Regions from separate parts of the Paenalcaligenes sp. Me131 genome, predicted to be linked through region 1. Evidence: predicted binding sites of a transcription regulator. Region 1 holds the regulator's gene; the other holds the start of a gene.

Region 1 (9,107 bases):
TCAAACTGTTTTTCACCATCGATGTCAGCGATTTCGATGATGGATACGTCAAACGTACCGCCACCCAAGTCGTACACAGCGATTTTACGGTCACCATCGGAAGCCTTATCCAAACCAAACGCCAATGCCGCAGCAGTAGGTTCGTTGATGATACGTTTTACGTCCAGCCCAGCGATACGGCCGGCATCTTTAGTGGCTTGACGCTGGCTGTCGTTGAAGTACGCAGGCACAGTGATCACAGCTTCGGTCACTTCATGACCCAAGTAGTCTTCCGCTGTTTTCTTCATTTTGCGCAGGGTGTCAGCAGAAACTTGCTGAGGAGCCAACGCTTTGCCTTGGGCTTCAACCCATGCATCACCGTTATCTGCCTTAACGATTTTGTAAGGCATCAACGAAATATCTTTCTGTACCGCTTTTTCGTCGAATTTACGACCGATCAAACGCTTCACAGCAAACAATGTGTTCTGTGGGTTTGTCACGGCTTGACGCTTAGCAGGTGCACCTACCAGTACTTCACCATCAGGCATGTAAGCAACGATGGAAGGGGTGGTACGAGTACCTTCTGCGTTTTCAATAATTTTGACCTGGTCACCGTCCATTACGGCAACACAACTGTTGGTTGTACCAAGGTCAATACCAATAATCTTGCTCATATTTTTGATTTACCTTGCAAAAATCAGCGTACCCATCTTGGGGATACCGCTCAGTTATTACTATGATTTACAGATGGGGACTCGCTAAACATTTTCAAGCCCCCATAACAAAATAATTTAGGCTGGTGCTTGCCCTGAAGACACCATCACCAAGGCTGGACGCAATACGCGATCGGCTAATACATAACCTTTTTGCAATGCCATCGCGACCGTGCCTTCAGCTTGATCTGAGGGAACGGTAGAAATCGCTTGATGCAGATGCGGGTCAAACTTATCGCCTGCTTGCGGCGCTACTTCTTTAAGCTGGTTGCGTGTAAACGCGTTATCCAACTGACGCAGCGTGGTCTCTACGCCCTCACGGAAGGCTTCAATCGTTTGTTCTTCTTGTGCCAGCGCAGCTTCCAAGCTATCACGTACTGGCAACAGGCTCTCGGCAAAGGACTCAGTCCCAAATTTACGTGCCTTCGATACCTCGTCATCCGCACGACGGCGAATGTTTTCCATTTCGGCTTTAGCGCGCAGCAACTGATCGTAGTACTGGGCTACTTTAGCCTGAGCTTCTTCCAACTGCTGATCCAGTCCAGACTCGACAAGCGATTCTGCTGCCACATCAATGGACTCGTTTTCAGGTTGGTTGTCTTCAGGAATCTGGTTTTCGTTCTGGTCTGTTGATGCAGACATAATGGATCTCCACGGCAAAAAAACATCACTGTTTCTCATATGGGGATCACACACCCCATATTCAAGAGATCCACGGCTATTTTTACATTTAGCTTATGCGAGCCAGCCTGCCGCGTGTTCGCGAACCAAGTGCGCTAAGCCATCTACCCACTCAGCATCATCGTTCAAACAGGGGATATAAGCGAAATCTTGCCCGCCCTCTTCTAAGAACGCATCACGGCACATGAGTTTGATTTCTTCCAGCGTTTCTAAGCAATCCGCCAAAAACCCCGGACAGACCACATGCACGTTTTTCACCCCTTCCTTAGCCCACTGACGTAACAGCGGTTCGGTGTAGGGTTCTAACCAGCGCTCGGCTCCAAAACGGCTTTGGAAAGCAGCATGCACGGGTACACCGGTGGTTTCTAATTCGCGGCGTAACGCGGCGGTAGTCAACATGCACTCACGGTGATACGGATCACCTTTTTCAGCGCAGCGACGTGGCAAACCGTGGAAGCTCAGCAGCAAACGCTCAGGCTTACCCTGCGCTCCCCAATAGGTAGTAATGGATTGTGCTAACGGTTTGATATACGCGGGATGATCACAGTAACTGCGTATAAAACGCAGCTCGGGTTGATTGCGCATTTTCGCGGCATAACGCGTTACGGCGTCTACGGCTGTGGCCGTCGTACTTGCCGCATACTGTGGATACAACGGCACCACCAAGATGCGTTCACAGCCCTGCGCGCGCAGTTTATCTACCGCACTTTCTACTGACGGGTTGCCATAGCGCATCGCCAATTCTACTTTGACGTGTTGGCCAGTTGGGTCCAGACGTTGCTGCAAACCATCTGCTTGTCGCTGGCTGTACACCAACAGCGGCGCCCCTTCAGGCATCCAGATCATTTGGTATTTCTCTACCAACTTACGTGGTCTGAATGGCAAGATCGCCCCGCGCAAAATCAATTGCCACACCGGTTGCGGGATCTCAATCACTCGCGGGTCCGATAAGAACTCTTTGAGATAACGTCGTATAGAACCAGCATCCGGTTGATCTGGGGTACCCAGATTCATCACCACTATACCTACTGGCGTAGCGGGACGACTGGTAATGTGCGCATCCAGCAAAGATGGATCCGATGGTTCAGGCAAATAGGTAGTTAACAGCATATGTACGCCCTATGCGCCGCACTGAGCCCTCTCGTGCAGCGCCATTCTTATCAATTATTCTGGTTACAGCTCAAGGCATTGGACAATAACTTGGCGGTGATGTCCACGATAGGGATCACCTTGTCATAAGCCATGCGTGAAGGGCCGATCACCCCCAAGGTGCCCACCACCTCACCGTCTACGCCATAAGGGGCTGTCACCATGGAAACGTCGTCTAAAGGCAACAACGTGGAATCACCACCAATATAAATTTGTACGCCGTGTGCATGACTGGAGGCATCCAACAAATGCAGCAATTCAGTTTTCTTTTCAAACAGCTGAAATAAGCGACGTAAACGGCTTAGATCATCCGTCATTTCGCTCACGTCCAAGAGCTTACTTTCACCGAAAATCACCACATCTTCTTCTACGTCAGACTCGGCTGTGCTGGCGGCTACGGCGGCTTGCATCAACTTAGAAATGTCTACTTGAAGGCTAGACAGCTCATCTGCTAACGACTCGCGCACCACAGAAAATGACTTTCCTGAGAAGTGCTGATTAAAGAAATTGCTGGCTTCAGTAAGCTCTTCTTCGCGATACTCTCGCGACATAAACAAAATGCGATTTTGCACGTCACCGTCGGGGGACACCATAATCAGCAGCACCCGTTTCCCCGAGAGGCGAATGAACTCAATATGTTTGAAGGTTTGTGCACGGCGCGGCACCATCACCACGCCTGCAAATTGCGACAAATTAGACAACAACGCTGCCGCCGATGACACGGCACGAGCCGGCTCTTCCATCGGCAAACGCAATTGCAGGGGTTCAATGTGGGGTACCTCGAATTGCGGTACGGCCAAGAGCCTATCCACAAACATGCGATACCCTTGAGGCGTAGGAATACGCCCCGCCGATGTATGCGGACTATGAATCAACCCTAGGTCTTCCAGATCAGCCATCACGTTACGTATGGTGGCTGGCGACAGGTCAAAAAGCCTAGATAAGGTACGTGACCCCACCGGCTGACCGTCAGCAATGTAACGCTCAATTAATAGCGTCAATAATGCACTTGATCTATCGTCCAGATATTTTGCCATGCTTATTTCATACACTCACATCAGGATCAAACTGCAGCTTCAATGCCCTAAACCCTTACACAATTCTATAATCCAGTAATTCAGATTATCCTATCCCTATTCCATCATAAGGCAATTTACCTCATGCATTTCAAAACGGTCGCCCTCGTGGGTCGCTATCATGACTCGGGACTTGATGCCCCGCTGCGAGCCGTTGCCCACACGCTGAAGCAAGCGGGTTGCTCGGTCATTATAGAAAGCGACACAGCGCGCTACACCGGTATACAGGATATCCCCTGTGTCAGTTTTGACGAAATCGGCCAGCAGGCCGATCTCGCTATCATCGTGGGCGGTGACGGCACGATGCTGGGTGCAGCACGCCAATTGGCGCACAGCGGCGTTCCCTTGATTGGTATTAACCACGGGCGATTAGGTTTTATCACCGACATCCCCCTGCCACACGCTCACGAAGCAATCACCAGCGTCATCAACGGCCAGTACGAAACTGAGCACCGCAGCCTACTAGAAGGCCGTGTTGTACGCGATGGCGAAACACTGGTTTCGGGTATCGCGCTCAATGATATCGTAATTAACCGCGCAGGTCGTGGCGGCATGATAGAGCTGCGTGTAGAGCTAGATGGTGTGTTTATGCATCGCCAACGCGCCGACGGTGTAGTCGTAGCCACACCAACCGGCTCCACAGCCTACGCGCTGGCAGCAAACGGCCCTATTCTGTACCCCACGCTCAATGCCTTCTTGCTGGTGCCTGTGGCACCGCAAACGCTGTCCAATCGCCCTGTAGTGGTACCTGACAGCAGCACATTGAGCCTGACCATTACCGCCTTGGGCCGAGTCGAATCGGGCGCTAGCGTGCACTTCGATATGCAGGCTTGGTCTGACTGCCAGCCTGGCGACTGTGTAGAAATTCGCCGCGCTCAGAAAACAGTTTGTTTTATTCACCCCACCGGCTACAGTTTCTTTTCTACTTTGCGTCAGAAATTGGACTGGAACCGTATCCCACAACCCAACGACGCCAACGAATAATCCCTGCTTATGCTGCGATCCCTGCATATACGTGATTTTGTCATTGTGGATGAAGCCCTCATCGATTTCGAAGATGGCTTCACCGTCTTTTCTGGTGAAACTGGTGCCGGGAAATCCATACTTATAGATGCGCTGTCGCTGCTGCTTGGCGCTCGCGGCGACACCCGTGTCATACGTGAAGGGTGCGAGAAAACCGATCTCAGTGCGCACTTTGATCTGGATGATGACATTCGTGAATGGCTGAAAAATAACGACTTGGACGATGGCGAGGATTTATTGCTACGCCGTGTCATTGACGCTCAAGGCCGTAGTCGTGCATATATCAACGGCACAGCCGCCACCTTGGGGCAACTGCGTGATGTGGGTGAACACCTTGTAGACATACATGGTCAGCATGCCCATCAAAGCCTGCTCAAAAGTGCAAATCAATATGCGTTGTTAGACTCACAAGGTGGACACCAAGAGCTAGCCAAGCAAGTAGCGGCTGCATGGAACACATGGCAATCTCTACAGCAACGCTTACACCAAGCCCAAGAACATTCGGCAGGCTTACAAGCCGAACGCGAAAAGCTGCAATGGCAATACGATGAGCTGCAAACCTTAGCGTTGCAACCAGGCGAGTGGGAACAAACCGGTGTAGAGCATCAGCGCTTAGCACATGCGCAATCGCTACTGGATGGTGCGACGCGTGCTTTAAATTTACTGGATGGTGAAGACCAAGCCGCACAACGTGCGTTGTTCTCAGCCACACAAGAAATCACCAAATTGCTGCACCATGACCCCGCCGCTTTGCAGCCCATTCTGGACACACTAGAATCTGCGCGTATCGCAAGCTCTGAAGCCATTTCTGATTTAAATAGCTACGTGAGTGCGGTAGAACTAGACCCTGATCGTTTGTCTGTACTAGAAGAGCGCATGGCAGACATTTTCAGCATGGCACGCAAATACCGCTGCGAACCTGAAGAGCTACTGGCGCTGTTTGAGTCTATTACCCAACAGTTGGAACAACTGACCGAAGATGCTGACTTAGAACAGTTGGAAGCTAAAGTCGCTCAAGCCAAAACCCACTACGACACAGCAGCAGCTCAACTCAGTCAAGCGCGCTTGATCACCAGCAAACAATTGAGCCAGCAAGTCAGCCATGCCATGCAAGAGCTTTCCATGCAAGGCGGCCAATTTGCCGTAGAACTCAATGCTTGTAAACCTTCTGCGCACGGCAATGAGCAGGTGGAGTTCCTCGTGGCGGGTCACGCTGGTGTACGCCCTGCCCCCTTGGCCAAAGTAGCCTCTGGTGGCGAGCTGGCAAGGATATCTCTCGCCTTGGCCGTGATTGCCAGCCAAGCAGCCCAAGTGCCTACCTTAATCTTTGACGAAGTCGATACCGGTATTGGTGGTGCCGTGGCCGAAGTAGTAGGTAAATTGCTGCGTGAGCTGGGACAACGCCATCAGGTGCTGTGCGTAACTCACTTGCCGCAAGTGGCTGCTCAAGGCCAACATCACTTGCAAGTCAGCAAACGCAGTCACGATGGTCAAACCCGTTCACACATACACGCGCTGGACAACAACGCTCGCGTGGAAGAGATCTCGCGTATGTTAGGTGGTATCGCCATCACCGACACTACTCGTCAGCACGCCAAAGAGATGCTATCTCGTCCATAAAAAAACGGCTTGCACGTAATATGCAAGCCGTTTTTCATCGTACTAGCCGTACTGATCACCACTACTTAGCGAGGCATGCCTCGGCCAGTCGCGCGACCAGTGCTGGTGCAATCATTGCACAGGCCATACAACACCATTGTGTGGCTTTCCAGCTCGAAACCTAACTTATCAGCAATTTTATGCTGACGTTTTTCAATTTCAGGATCAGAAAACTCAACCACTTTTGCACAATTGGTGCAAATAAAGTGATCGTGGTGATCCCCATCGTTTAATTCAAATACCGCTTTGCCACCATCAAACTGGCTGCGAGCCAAAATACCAGCTTGCTCGAATTGAGTCAGCACACGGTACACTGTGGCCAAACCAATATCCACATCGTCGGCAATCAGCAGACGGTACACATCTTCTGCGCTTAAATGACGCAGCTCTTGGGTATCGTCGTTGCGGCGAAAAATATCAAGAATCTTGAGGCGTGGGAATGTCGCCTTAAGCCCCATGCTTTTCAGTTCGTTTTGATCGTTCATAGCTAAAATTAATATCTGAAAGGGGGAAGGGTTCGAGACCCATCTGGCAACAAGCACCGACGGATTCCGAGATGGGTTACATCGTAGCATAATGCACGGATGTCCAAACTCATATCCCTTATAATAACGATTTTATTTAACAAGAGCACGGTAAGCTGATGAAAGCAAAAAACTACTCTTCTGTCCTACGCACCGGCGCAGCCATGTGTTTTACCGCACTATTACTGAGCGCGTGCGGCGGTACAAAGTGGGGATTTCCTTACAAAGCTGACATACAGCAAGGTAACTGGATTACCTCTGAGCAGGTAGAACAACTGCGCGTCGGCATGACCCGTGAGCAAGTACGTTTCGTACTGGGCACCCCTACTCTGCAAGATATTTTCCACTCGGATCGCTGGGATTACCCTTACTACAACAAACCTGGCTACGGCGACGTACAGAAACGTTTGTTTACCGTTTGGTTTGATGGCAACACCTTGGTGCGCTGGGATGGTGATCACCAACCTAATCACGAGCCATTCCAAAACCCCGCCACAATGGGCCCAGACACCCCTAACACCATTCAGCAAAGCGTAGATGAATCCCCATTGGAAGCAGAAAACCCCAATATCACGGACAACTACCGCAGCCCTGATCAATAATTTCTGGAATTTGTATGCGTATCGCCATTGCTGGAGCAAGCGGCCGTATGGGCCGCATGCTGATTGAAGCTGTACTGAACAGCAACGACATGACTCTCGCCGTTGCGCTCGACCATACTGGCTCTACTTCCGTAGGCCAAGATGCGGGTGCATTTATGGGTTGCGCCACAGGGGTGGCTATTAGTGACGATCTTAATCAGTTAGCAAACGCCGACTGCTTAATTGACTTCACTCGCCCCGCAGGCACATTGGCACACCTAGACGCTTGCGTGCGTCACAACACCAAGTGCGTGATTGGTACTACCGGTTTTTCTGAAGCCGAAAAAGCCCTCATCCAACAAGCCGCCGAAAAAGTCGCTGTGCTGTTTGCCCCCAACATGAGCGTAGGCGTGAACGCCACGCTAAAACTGTTGGAAATGGCAGCAAAAATGCTGCAAAGCGGCTTTGATGTGGAAGTTTTTGAAGCCCATCACCGTCATAAAGTAGATGCGCCATCCGGCACGGCCTTAGCGATGGGTGAAGCGATTGCCACAGCCTGGAACAAACCACTAGACGAGATCGCCGACTGGGCACGCCACGGTCACACCGGTGCGCGCAAAGAAGGCAATATTGGTTTCTCGGTAGTACGTGGTGGCGACATTATTGGCGATCACACCGTATTTTTCTGCGGCGAAGGTGAGCGTATTGAGATTTCTCACCGTGCCAGTAACCGCACTATCTACGCACAAGGTAGCTTACGCGCGGTTCGCTTCTTGAAAGACAAGCAACACGGTCTATTCAACATGCAAGACGTGCTAGCAGGCTAACAGCCTAGGTTAGGCGTACAGCACAGGTTCTTGTTCCAGCTGTACGCCAAACTTTTGCTGCACATCATTCTGAATCTGCTGCGCCAGATTCAACACATCTTCCAGCACCGCCCCACCACAGTTAGTCATCACTAACGCTTGACGTGGATGCATAGCTACTGCGCCTGCTTCACGCCCTTTCCAGCCAGCCTGATCAATTAGCCAGCCAGCGGCCAACTTATAGCGGCCATCAGCTTGCGCATACGCCACCACATTAGGATGCTGTGTACGCAATACGGCGTACTGCTCAGCCTGCACCACTGGATTCTTAAAGAAGCTACCCGCATTACCCACTTGAGCGGGGTCAGGCAACTTGGTACGACGTACCTCGCACACTGCTTCAAATACGGCCTGTGCCGTAGGCGCATGTTGCAATGAGGCATGATCTCGCAAATCAGGATACTGCAATAACGGCTGCCACTGTCTGGGCAATCTAAACCGCACCGCAATAATCAACCATGTGCCTGGCTTAGCACGCTTAAACATACTGTCTCGGTACGAGAACTCGCACTCTTCCGCACTAAATTCGTATAGCTCGCCCTCTAGCAAATTCCATGCCAAAACGCTGTGCACACGCTGCTCTAGCTCTAGGCCATAGGCTCCAATATTTTGTACAGGTGCCGCGCCTACTGTGCCAGGAATCAACGCTAAGTTTTCTAAACCATACCAACCCTGCTCTAGGGTGTAGGCCACAAAATCGTGCCAGACCTCGCCCGCGCTAGCTTCCACCAACCAGAAATTATCGTGCTCGCACAATAACCGTATACCTTTGTTGGCCACGTGAATGGTCAACCCAGCCAAGTCGGGGTGCGTAATGACGTTGCTACCACCACCCAATACGCGATGTTGTGCATAC
Region 2 (9,107 bases), on a different contig from region 1:
AGTGACTAAGTTGGCATCCAGCATGAAGGGCTCCTCTGAAATATTTAGTTACAATAGTAATCGGACTAGTGTCCTATTATCCGGCCCACCAGGGCCGGATAACCGATTTATCGAGTAGCAATCTACCCAATAAACCTAGGCATCAATCCTTAGATTTTGCCAACCAGATCCAGGGAAGGAGTCAGTGTTTTAGCACCTTCTTCCCATTTAGCTGGGCATACTTCACCTGGGTTTTTAGCGATGTACTGAGCGGCTTTAACTTTACGCAGCAATTCTTTAGCGTCACGGCCGATACCGTTGTCGTGCACTTCCATGGCTTTGATCACGCCATCTGGGTTCACAACGAATGTACCGCGCAATGCCATGCCTTCTTCTTCGATCAGCACTTGGAAGTTGCGAGCCAATTGCTGTGTAGGGTCAGCTAGCATTGGGTACTGAACTTTACCGATAGCTTCGGAAGTGTCGTGCCATGCTTTGTGTGTGAAATGAGTGTCTGTGGAAACGGAGAACACTTCCACGCCCATTTTCTTGAACTCATCGTAGTGGTTAGCCAGATCTTCCAACTCTGTTGGGCACACGAAAGTGAAGTCAGCTGGGTAGAAAACGAATACAGCCCATTTACCGGCGATGCTTTCGTTTGTGTACTCTTTGAACTCACCGTTCACATAAGCCTGAGACTTGAAAGGAAGAATCTGTGTGTTGATTAAAGACATGCTAGGTATCTCCATTCAGTGATTAGCAATTAGTTAGTGATTCCATTATAGGAAGCACTATTTGATTTGTGAAATTGATTAATACAATACTGTTGATTGATTTTACCTATCACCATATCGAAGTAGTAATAATCTCACTAACTCCATGGTAACAGGCCTATCCCACTTACGCAAAGTACTGCCAACGCTACCCGCTTGCTGCTCCATATAGACAACCGCCATAAGAAACCTACTTTTAGTTCGTTCCTTTCATTGCCCCACACACTGACAATGGCCTATTGACATACCCATTGCCAGGCTCTCCAAACCTGACGCCATCTTCTGTTCCAAACTGACTATAGCGCCATGACTTCTTCTGCTGTACAACAAATATCAACAGTCACCCAGACTCTCTGGACTCAATTACTGGATCAGCTACAACTGATTTCACAACAACATCCAGATGCTGTCTTTGCCAACTCCTTGGCGGCTGAAGATATGGTGATAGAACACGCCATACGTCAGCAACAGCTACCTATTACTAGCTTCATGTTAGATACCGGCCGTTTGCCTACGCAAACCTTAGAGTTAGCCAAGCGGGTAGAAGCACATTACCAAAGCGCTATTACAGTTTTACAGCCCGATGCCAATGCCGTGGCCGCCCATGTGTCTGAGCACGGTGCCTACGCCTTTTACGAAAGCTTGGCCTTACGCCAAGCCTGTTGCCAGCTACGTAAAGTGCAGCCCTTGCAGCGCTATCTACAAGGCAAATCAGCCTGGATTACTGGGCAGCGTCGCGAGCAATCACAAACGCGTACCGAGCTACAAGCGCACGAGTATGACGCGCAATTTGGTCTACAAAAATTTAACCCTTTGCGTGACTGGAACACCGATCAGGTATGGGAAATTATTCGTGCTTTAGCGATTCCCTATAACCCCATGCACGACCAAGGCTACCCCTCTATAGGCTGCGATCCCTGTACCCGCGCCATACGCCCAGGCGAAGACCTGCGCGCAGGCCGCTGGTGGTGGGAGCAACGCCATAGCGTGGAGTGCGGTTTACACGCCTCCCCCTTGTCTCAATCTTCTACTACACAGGAGCTGTCATGAGTGCCCTTCCCTCGTCTCGTACCCATCTGGACTGGCTAGAAGCCGAAGCCATTTACGTGTTGCGGGAGGTCGCTGCCGAATGTGAACGCCCTGCACTGCTGTTTTCTGGCGGTAAGGATTCTGCCGTATTGCTGAAACTGGCTGAAAAAGCCTTTAGACCCGGCAAACTGCCTTTCCCCTTACTGCATATAGATACTGGCCATAACTATCCCGAAGTCATTGCCTTTAGGGATCAACGTGCCGCCGAGCTTGGCGAAACCTTAATTGTGCGTTCCGTTGAAGACTCTATTGCTCGCGGCACAGTGGTGTTGCGTCACGCAAATTCGTCACGCAATGGCGCGCAAGCCGTCACTTTGCTAGAAGCTATCGCCGAATTCGGCTTTGATGCCTGCATAGGCGGTGCCAGACGTGACGAAGAAAAAGCCCGTGCCAAAGAACGCTTTGTGTCGTTTAGAGATGAGTTTGGTCAATGGGATCCTAAAAACCAGCGCCCCGAACTTTGGCATCTGTTTAACACCCATATACACCCCGGTGAAAACCTGCGCGCCTTCCCTATTTCAAACTGGACTGAACTGGATGTGTGGCAATACATCTTGCGTGAAGACATTGCCTTGCCCCCCATTTATTACGCTCATGAACGTGAGGTAGTGCGTCGTAATGGTTTATTGATCCCCAATACCGACCTTACACCGCCTCAAGAGGGCGAAACCATAGAGCGCGTACAAGTACGTTTTCGAACCGTCGGTGACATTTCTTGCACCTGCCCTGTGGAGTCTAGCGCCGCCTCACCCGAAGACATTATTCGTGAGACTGCCTTAGCCACTCTGACTGAACGCGGGGCTACGCGTATGGACGACCAAAGTTCTGAAGCCTCTATGGAACATCGCAAACGACAAGGATACTTCTAATGAATACTGTCAATGAATCTTGGGTGAACGCCAACACCACCGACGTACTACGTTTCATCACTGCTGGCTCGGTAGACGATGGGAAATCCACATTAATTGGCCGTCTACTGTTAGACACCCGAGGCGTCTTTGCCGATCAGCTGACCGCCATCAATAAATCCAAGTATCGTCGTACCACGGCTAGCGAACCGGATTTAGCGTTGTTAACGGATGGCTTAGAAGCAGAGCGCGAACAAGGCATCACCATAGATATTGCCTATAGATACTTTGCCACACCCAAACGCAAATTTATTGTGGCTGACGCGCCGGGACATGAGCAGTACACACGCAACATGATTACCGGTGCTTCCACCGCACAAGCCGCCATCATTTTGATTGATGCTAGCAAAGCGCGTGACGGCCAACTGCTGACTCAAACTCGTCGCCACTCTACTATTGCCCATCTGTTGAATATTCCGCACATTATCGTGGCGATCAACAAAATGGATTTGGTGGATTGGGATGAAAACATCTTCAATACCATCAAAGCGTCGTATGCCAAACTTGCTGCTCAAGTAGGCATCAAGAGCTTTCATGCAATTCCAGTATCGGCATTGCAAGGCGACAACATCAGCCAACGCTCTGAGCACACCCCGTGGTTTACAGACCTGCCGCTACTGCAACGATTAGAGCAGTTGCCCACCGAAGCCCCTGCGCCGCAGTCGGAGGCCCGCCTATTCGTACAGTGGGTAATACGCCATGACGGACATAGCGCACAGGCATTTCGTGGTTATGCTGGGCAGTTGCAACGTGGCACCTTAAGCATAGGTGACAGCGTACGCGTGTGGCCCAGCCAAACCACGGCCCGCATCACATCGCTATTACGCTCAGGCCAAGCCGTTAATAGCGTGCAAGCTGGCGACGCCGTGACACTTACGCTAGATAAAGAGTTGGATATTTCTCGTGGTGATTTACTCAGCCTCGCCACCGAGGCGCTTCCGCTCTCGCGCACCTTAGAAGCAGACCTATGCTGGCTGGACACCACCGCATTAAACCCTGCTCGCCACTACTTGCTTAAACAAGGTACACGCCTCACACAAGCCAAATTAACCGCCATTCATCATGTGCGAGACATTGAAACCTTAGAGCCTATTTCTGGCTCGCAAAGTTTGCACATGAATGATCTGGCTGCTATTAGTCTGACAGTACGTGACCCCTTGGTGAATGAGGCCTATCAAACGCAACCCGCTACAGGCGCGTTTATTTTGATTGATCCGGCCACTCACCAAACGGCAGCGGCCGGCATGTTGCGCTAGTACTATTGCTCTTTATAGTGGCGCAAGGTTTCGCGAGCGATGACCAGCTCTTCGTTCGTAGGTATCACACGGATTTCCACCTTGCTATGCGGGGTGGAAATCAGCGGCTGATTGGTAGCATTTGCTTCCGCATCCAACTCTAGCCCCAACCAGCCCAAATGCGCCACGATACGAGCACGTATCTCTGGGCTGTGCTCACCCACACCCGCTGTGAACACTAAAGCATCCACACCTTGGGCTGAGACACACAGGCCAGCCAAACTTTCTGCCACTCGATAGGCGTAATAATCTACCGCTAACTTTGCGGACGGCGCATCACTCGCCAGCAGTTCACGCATATCCCCACTGATACCTGACATACCTTTAAGGCCTGACTCGTTATACAACAGGTTTTGAATCTGGGCGGCAGTCATATCTTGCTGCTGCATCCACCACAGCACCACACCGGCATCCAAACGCCCAGGACGCGTGGCCATAGGTAAGCCATCTAACGCCGTAAAGCCCATCGTGCTTTCACGACTTAGCCCGTTTACCACCATCGTTGCCGAAGCACCTGAGCCTAAGTGCGCAACCAGCACCCGCCCTTGATGCAGTCTAGGCATATTTTCAGCCAAGTACTCACTAATATATTGGTACGACAAGCCATGAAAACCGTACCGACGTACACCTTGCTCGTAATATTTTTCAGGCAATGCGTAGTGGTTCACCATGGTGCTTTGGCAGCAATGAAACGCCGTATCCACGCACGCCACTTGCAGCATTTCTGGCCAACGCTCTTTAATCACAGACACGGGTGCCAAGTTATTGTGCTGATGCAAAGGCGCCAATGGTGCCAGGCTATCCAAGTACCACAATACGTCTTCATCAATGACTCGGCTGCCTGTCATTTTGACGCCGCCGTGCACGATACGGTGACCTACCGCCACAGGCGCTTTGTCTAATTGGGTGGCTAACCAGGTCGCCAACAAATCCTGTGCTTGGCGCAAATTACTGGCGTCTTCTTCGCTGAGCTTCTGATTGATCAGCTCTTTGCCATCAGAGTCTTTGACCTTCAGCACTGCGCGTGACGTACCAATACCGGATACCTGACCACCAAACCAAAAACGAAGCCCTTCTGCTTGCTCTTGATCTAGTGCATACACGTGAAACTTCAAGCTGGAACTACCCGCGTTCACCACCAACAAGGTATCAATGCTCATACTATGACTCCTGCTGAGCCAACAATGCGGCAGCACGCTGTGCTTGTTGATAAGCCGCGTAAACCGACGCTACCGCGCACGATGCTAAACGGGTTTCACCGCTATCTGCCCTACTGGTCAAGATAATAGGCACACGCCCACCCAACACAATACCGGCCGCTTTCGCACCCGACATAAAGCTTAGATTTTTCGCCAACATATTACCGGCCTCTAGATCAGGTACGACCAGAATCTGCGCTCTGCCTGCGACAGGAGAATGTATGCCTTTGATTTCAGCGGCCGCCACGCTAATCGCATTATCCAACGCCAACGGGCCGTCTACCAATCCACCCGTAATTTGCCCTCTATCGGCCATTTTGCACAGCGCTGCGGCTTCTAAAGTGCTAGGGATTTTGGCTGTCACTTGCTCTACCGCGGATAGTAGGGCCACACGAGGCTGACCCAGCCCTAAACCGTAGTGCAGATCAATGGCGTTTTGAACGATATCCGCTTTGGTGGTGAGATCAGGGTGAATATTAATTGCCGCATCAGTGATGAACAGCAAATCGGAATAGCGCGGCACATCCATTAAAAACACATGGCTGAGTCTGCGCTCAGTACGTAACCCTTTGCCATCCGTAGCCAATACCGCGTGCATCAACTCATCAGTATGCAAGCTGCCTTTCATCAGTAGATCGGCACGCCCTGCCATCACTTCGCGTACCGCCATTTCAGCCGACTCGTGGCTATGTGCTGCATTGACGATGCGCACGTTAGCAATATCTAACTGATGCGCACTGGCTACTGCTTTGATGCGGGATTCCGGCCCCACCAACACTAAATCAAAAAAACCTTGCTCGCGCGCTTCCAAAGCGGCGCTCAGAGAGACTTCATCGCAGGGATGCGCCACGGCGCATACACGTTTTTCCTGATTTTTCGCCAACGTTATAAATTGGTCATAAAGACTGGACCCGGACATGCTTTGCACTCTCCCTAAACAGAACAGCAATCACATAAAAACATATCATTAGTACATCATACTTGGGCTTTGTTTGCCTTGTGACAGCGCAAGCACTACCACCTGTTACGCACACTAGAAATGTAACAGCACCTTGAAAGCACGCTCACCACCCCCATGTAGAAATAATAGGTGGTTAGGGGTAGAGGGCAAAACCCTGATTCGCATGGATTGATGCAGCTTAGGTGAGATTTCCCAGTCTACTAATGCCTAGGAGAAACACTTACATCCCCTAGGTATATAGGCTCTTGAAATACAAATTTTCGCCCTTATAATTATTAGCACTCCCTCGGGTTGAGTGCTAATGCCTCTCCCGAACCATTTTTATCCAATTTATTTGCTTTTTTTGAACAGGAGTTCAACCATGGCATTACGTCCTCTGAACGATCGCGTGATCGTAAAGCGTCTGGACAACGAGCGCACCACTGCCTCCGGTATTGTTATCCCTGAGAGCGCTGCTGAAAAACCTGATCAAGGTGAAGTAGTGGCAGTAGGCCCCGGCAAACGCACAGATGACGGCAAGGTTCAGCCCCTGGACCTGAAAGTCGGCGATAAAATTTTGTTCGGCAAATACGCTGGCCAGGCTGTCAAAGTAGACGGCGAAGAGCTGCTGGTTATCCGCGAAGAAGAAGTTCTCGCGATCATCGAGTAACCCTACGTCTCACGTACCAAATTCTAGGAAGAATATACAATGGCTGCTAAACAAGTATTTTTTGGTGATGACGCCCGCTCACGTATCGTACGCGGCGTAAACACATTGGCTAACGCTGTAAAAACAACGATGGGCCCTAAAGGCCGTAACGTTGTTCTGGACCGCTCTTTCGGCGCTCCTACCGTTACTAAAGACGGTGTCTCCGTTGCTAAAGAAATCGAACTGAAAGACAAATTCGAAAACATCGGCGCTCAACTGGTGAAAGAAGTTGCTTCCAAAACTTCCGACAACGCTGGTGACGGTACTACTACCGCTACTGTATTGGCTCAAGCCATCGTTGAAGAAGGTCTGAAATACGTTGCCGCTGGCATCAACCCAATGGACCTGAAACGCGGTATCGATAAAGCTGTTGCTGTAACAGTTGAAGAACTGCGCAAACTGTCCCGTCCTTGCGCTACAAGCAAAGAAATCGCTCAAGTTGGTTCTATCTCTGCAAACAGCGATACATCCATCGGCGAAATCATTGCTAACGCCATGGACAAAGTGGGTAAAGAAGGTGTGATTACTGTTGAAGACGGTAAATCCCTGGAAAACGAACTGGACGTAGTAGAAGGTATGCAGTTCGACCGTGGCTACCTGTCTCCTTACTTCATCACCAACGCAGACAAACAAGTTGCTGCAATGGATGAGCCTTTCATCCTGATCTTCGACAAGAAAATCAGCAACATCCGTGACCTGCTGCCAGTTCTGGAGCAAGTTGCAAAATCCAGCCGTCCTCTGCTGATCATTGCTGAAGACGTAGAAGGCGAAGCACTGGCTACTCTGGTTGTGAACAACATCCGCGGTATCCTGAAAACTGTTGCTGTTAAAGCTCCAGGCTTCGGCGACCGTCGTAAAGCTATGCTGGAAGACATCGCTATCCTGACTGGCGGTACCGTGATTTCCGAAGAAACCGGTATGTCTCTGGAAACAACTACTCTTGAGCACCTGGGTCAAGCCAAACGCATCGAAGTAGGTAAAGAAAACACAACGATCATTGATGGCGCAGGCGACAGCCCATCCATCGAAGCACGTGTAAAACAAATCCGTGTTCAGATCGAAGAAGCAACTTCCGACTACGATCGTGAAAAACTGCAAGAACGCGTAGCCAAACTGGCTGGCGGTGTTGCTGTGATCCGCGTTGGTGCTGCAACTGAAGTTGAAATGAAAGAGAAAAAAGCTCGCGTGGAAGATGCTCTGCACGCCACTCGCGCTGCTGTAGAAGAAGGTATTGTTCCTGGCGGTGGTGTTGCTCTGATTCGTGCACGCGCTGCTGTTGCTGCACTGACAGGCGACAACCTGGATCAAGACGCTGGTATCAAACTGGTACTGCGCGCTATCGAAGCACCTCTGCGCACTATCGTTGCTAACGCTGGCGACGAGCCAAGCGTAGTAGTAAACGCTGTTGCTGCTGGCGAAGGTAACTACGGTTACAACGCTTCCACAGGCGAGTACACAGACTTGGTAGCGGCTGGTGTTCTGGATCCAACCAAAGTAACACGTACAGCTCTGCAAAACGCTGCATCCGTTGCCAGCTTGTTGCTGACAACAGAAGTTGCTGTTGCTGAAATCGCTGACGACAAAGCCGATGGCGGTATGCCTGACATGGGCGGCATGGGCGGTATGGGTGGTATGGGCGGCATGGGCGGCTTCTAAGCACCCATCCTCCTTCGTGCCTTGCTTAGCAAGGTACGAAACCCTTCTAAAAACCCTGCAGCATTGCTGCAGGGTTTTTTCGTTGTGCTCACCGTCGTGATTACCCGTCACGCCCACCTCTCACCAGATGGCTGTTCGCATTCACTCACCTCACCCAGCCACCTGCACCATTCCTCTGCTCACCGCACAACACAATATAGAAAACCCAGTCTATTTTTCTCACAAACAGCCGTGATGATCATGCTATGATTCATATACGTTTCGTATATAGGTGGTATATGGGTATAGTAAATATCGACGATGAACTGCACGACCAACTACGCAAAGCTAGCGCCGTCACCTGCAGGTCCATCAATGCACAAGCCGCTTTCTGGATCAAAATGGGTATGTTGTGCGAAATGAATCCCACCGTGCCATTTAATGAGTTGGTTGCTCGTGAACTGCAAGCCGCAGGCGTAGACCCTCAATCGGCAAGTAGCACATCCTTATGATTAAAAGCCCCGAAGAAATCTCGTTAATGGCCGAATCAGGAAAACTGCTGGCCTCGGTTTTTGCACAC

The links. Region 1 encodes HrcA, which represses chaperone genes, less so after heat shock. Its sites were predicted from a motif close to TTAGCACTCNNNNNNNNNGAGTGCTAA; they were not measured.
Region 2: a site for HrcA is predicted at 6,480-6,506, ahead of ACLPHM_RS11760 (co-chaperone GroES). Genes of this name have one in related genera too.

The regions. Positions count from the first base shown of each region.
Region 1 covers NZ_JBKQGY010000001.1:1,484,073-1,493,179, forward strand. The annotation lists gene dnaK (molecular chaperone DnaK) at 1-653, opposite strand, end outside; gene grpE (nucleotide exchange factor GrpE) at 771-1,334, opposite strand; gene hemH (ferrochelatase) at 1,428-2,483, opposite strand; gene hrcA (heat-inducible transcriptional repressor HrcA) at 2,534-3,547, opposite strand; gene ACLPHM_RS07250 (NAD kinase) at 3,683-4,582, shown strand; gene recN (DNA repair protein RecN) at 4,592-6,241, shown strand; gene fur (ferric iron uptake transcriptional regulator) at 6,307-6,765, opposite strand; gene ACLPHM_RS07265 (outer membrane protein assembly factor BamE) at 6,924-7,406, shown strand; gene dapB (4-hydroxy-tetrahydrodipicolinate reductase) at 7,421-8,212, shown strand; gene murB (UDP-N-acetylmuramate dehydrogenase) at 8,222-9,107, opposite strand, start outside.
Region 2 covers NZ_JBKQGY010000003.1:23,408-32,514, forward strand. The annotation lists gene ahpF (alkyl hydroperoxide reductase subunit F) at 1-24, opposite strand, end outside; gene ahpC (alkyl hydroperoxide reductase subunit C) at 150-713, opposite strand; gene ACLPHM_RS11735 (phosphoadenylyl-sulfate reductase) at 1,059-1,802, shown strand; gene cysD (sulfate adenylyltransferase subunit CysD) at 1,799-2,710, shown strand; gene ACLPHM_RS11745 (sulfate adenylyltransferase subunit 1) at 2,710-4,005, shown strand; gene ACLPHM_RS11750 (acetate/propionate family kinase) at 4,008-5,204, opposite strand; gene ACLPHM_RS11755 (phosphate acetyltransferase) at 5,206-6,162, opposite strand; gene ACLPHM_RS11760 (co-chaperone GroES) at 6,566-6,853, shown strand; gene groL (chaperonin GroEL) at 6,893-8,548, shown strand; gene ACLPHM_RS11770 (ParD-like family protein) at 8,827-9,039, shown strand; gene map (type I methionyl aminopeptidase) at 9,036-9,107, shown strand, end outside.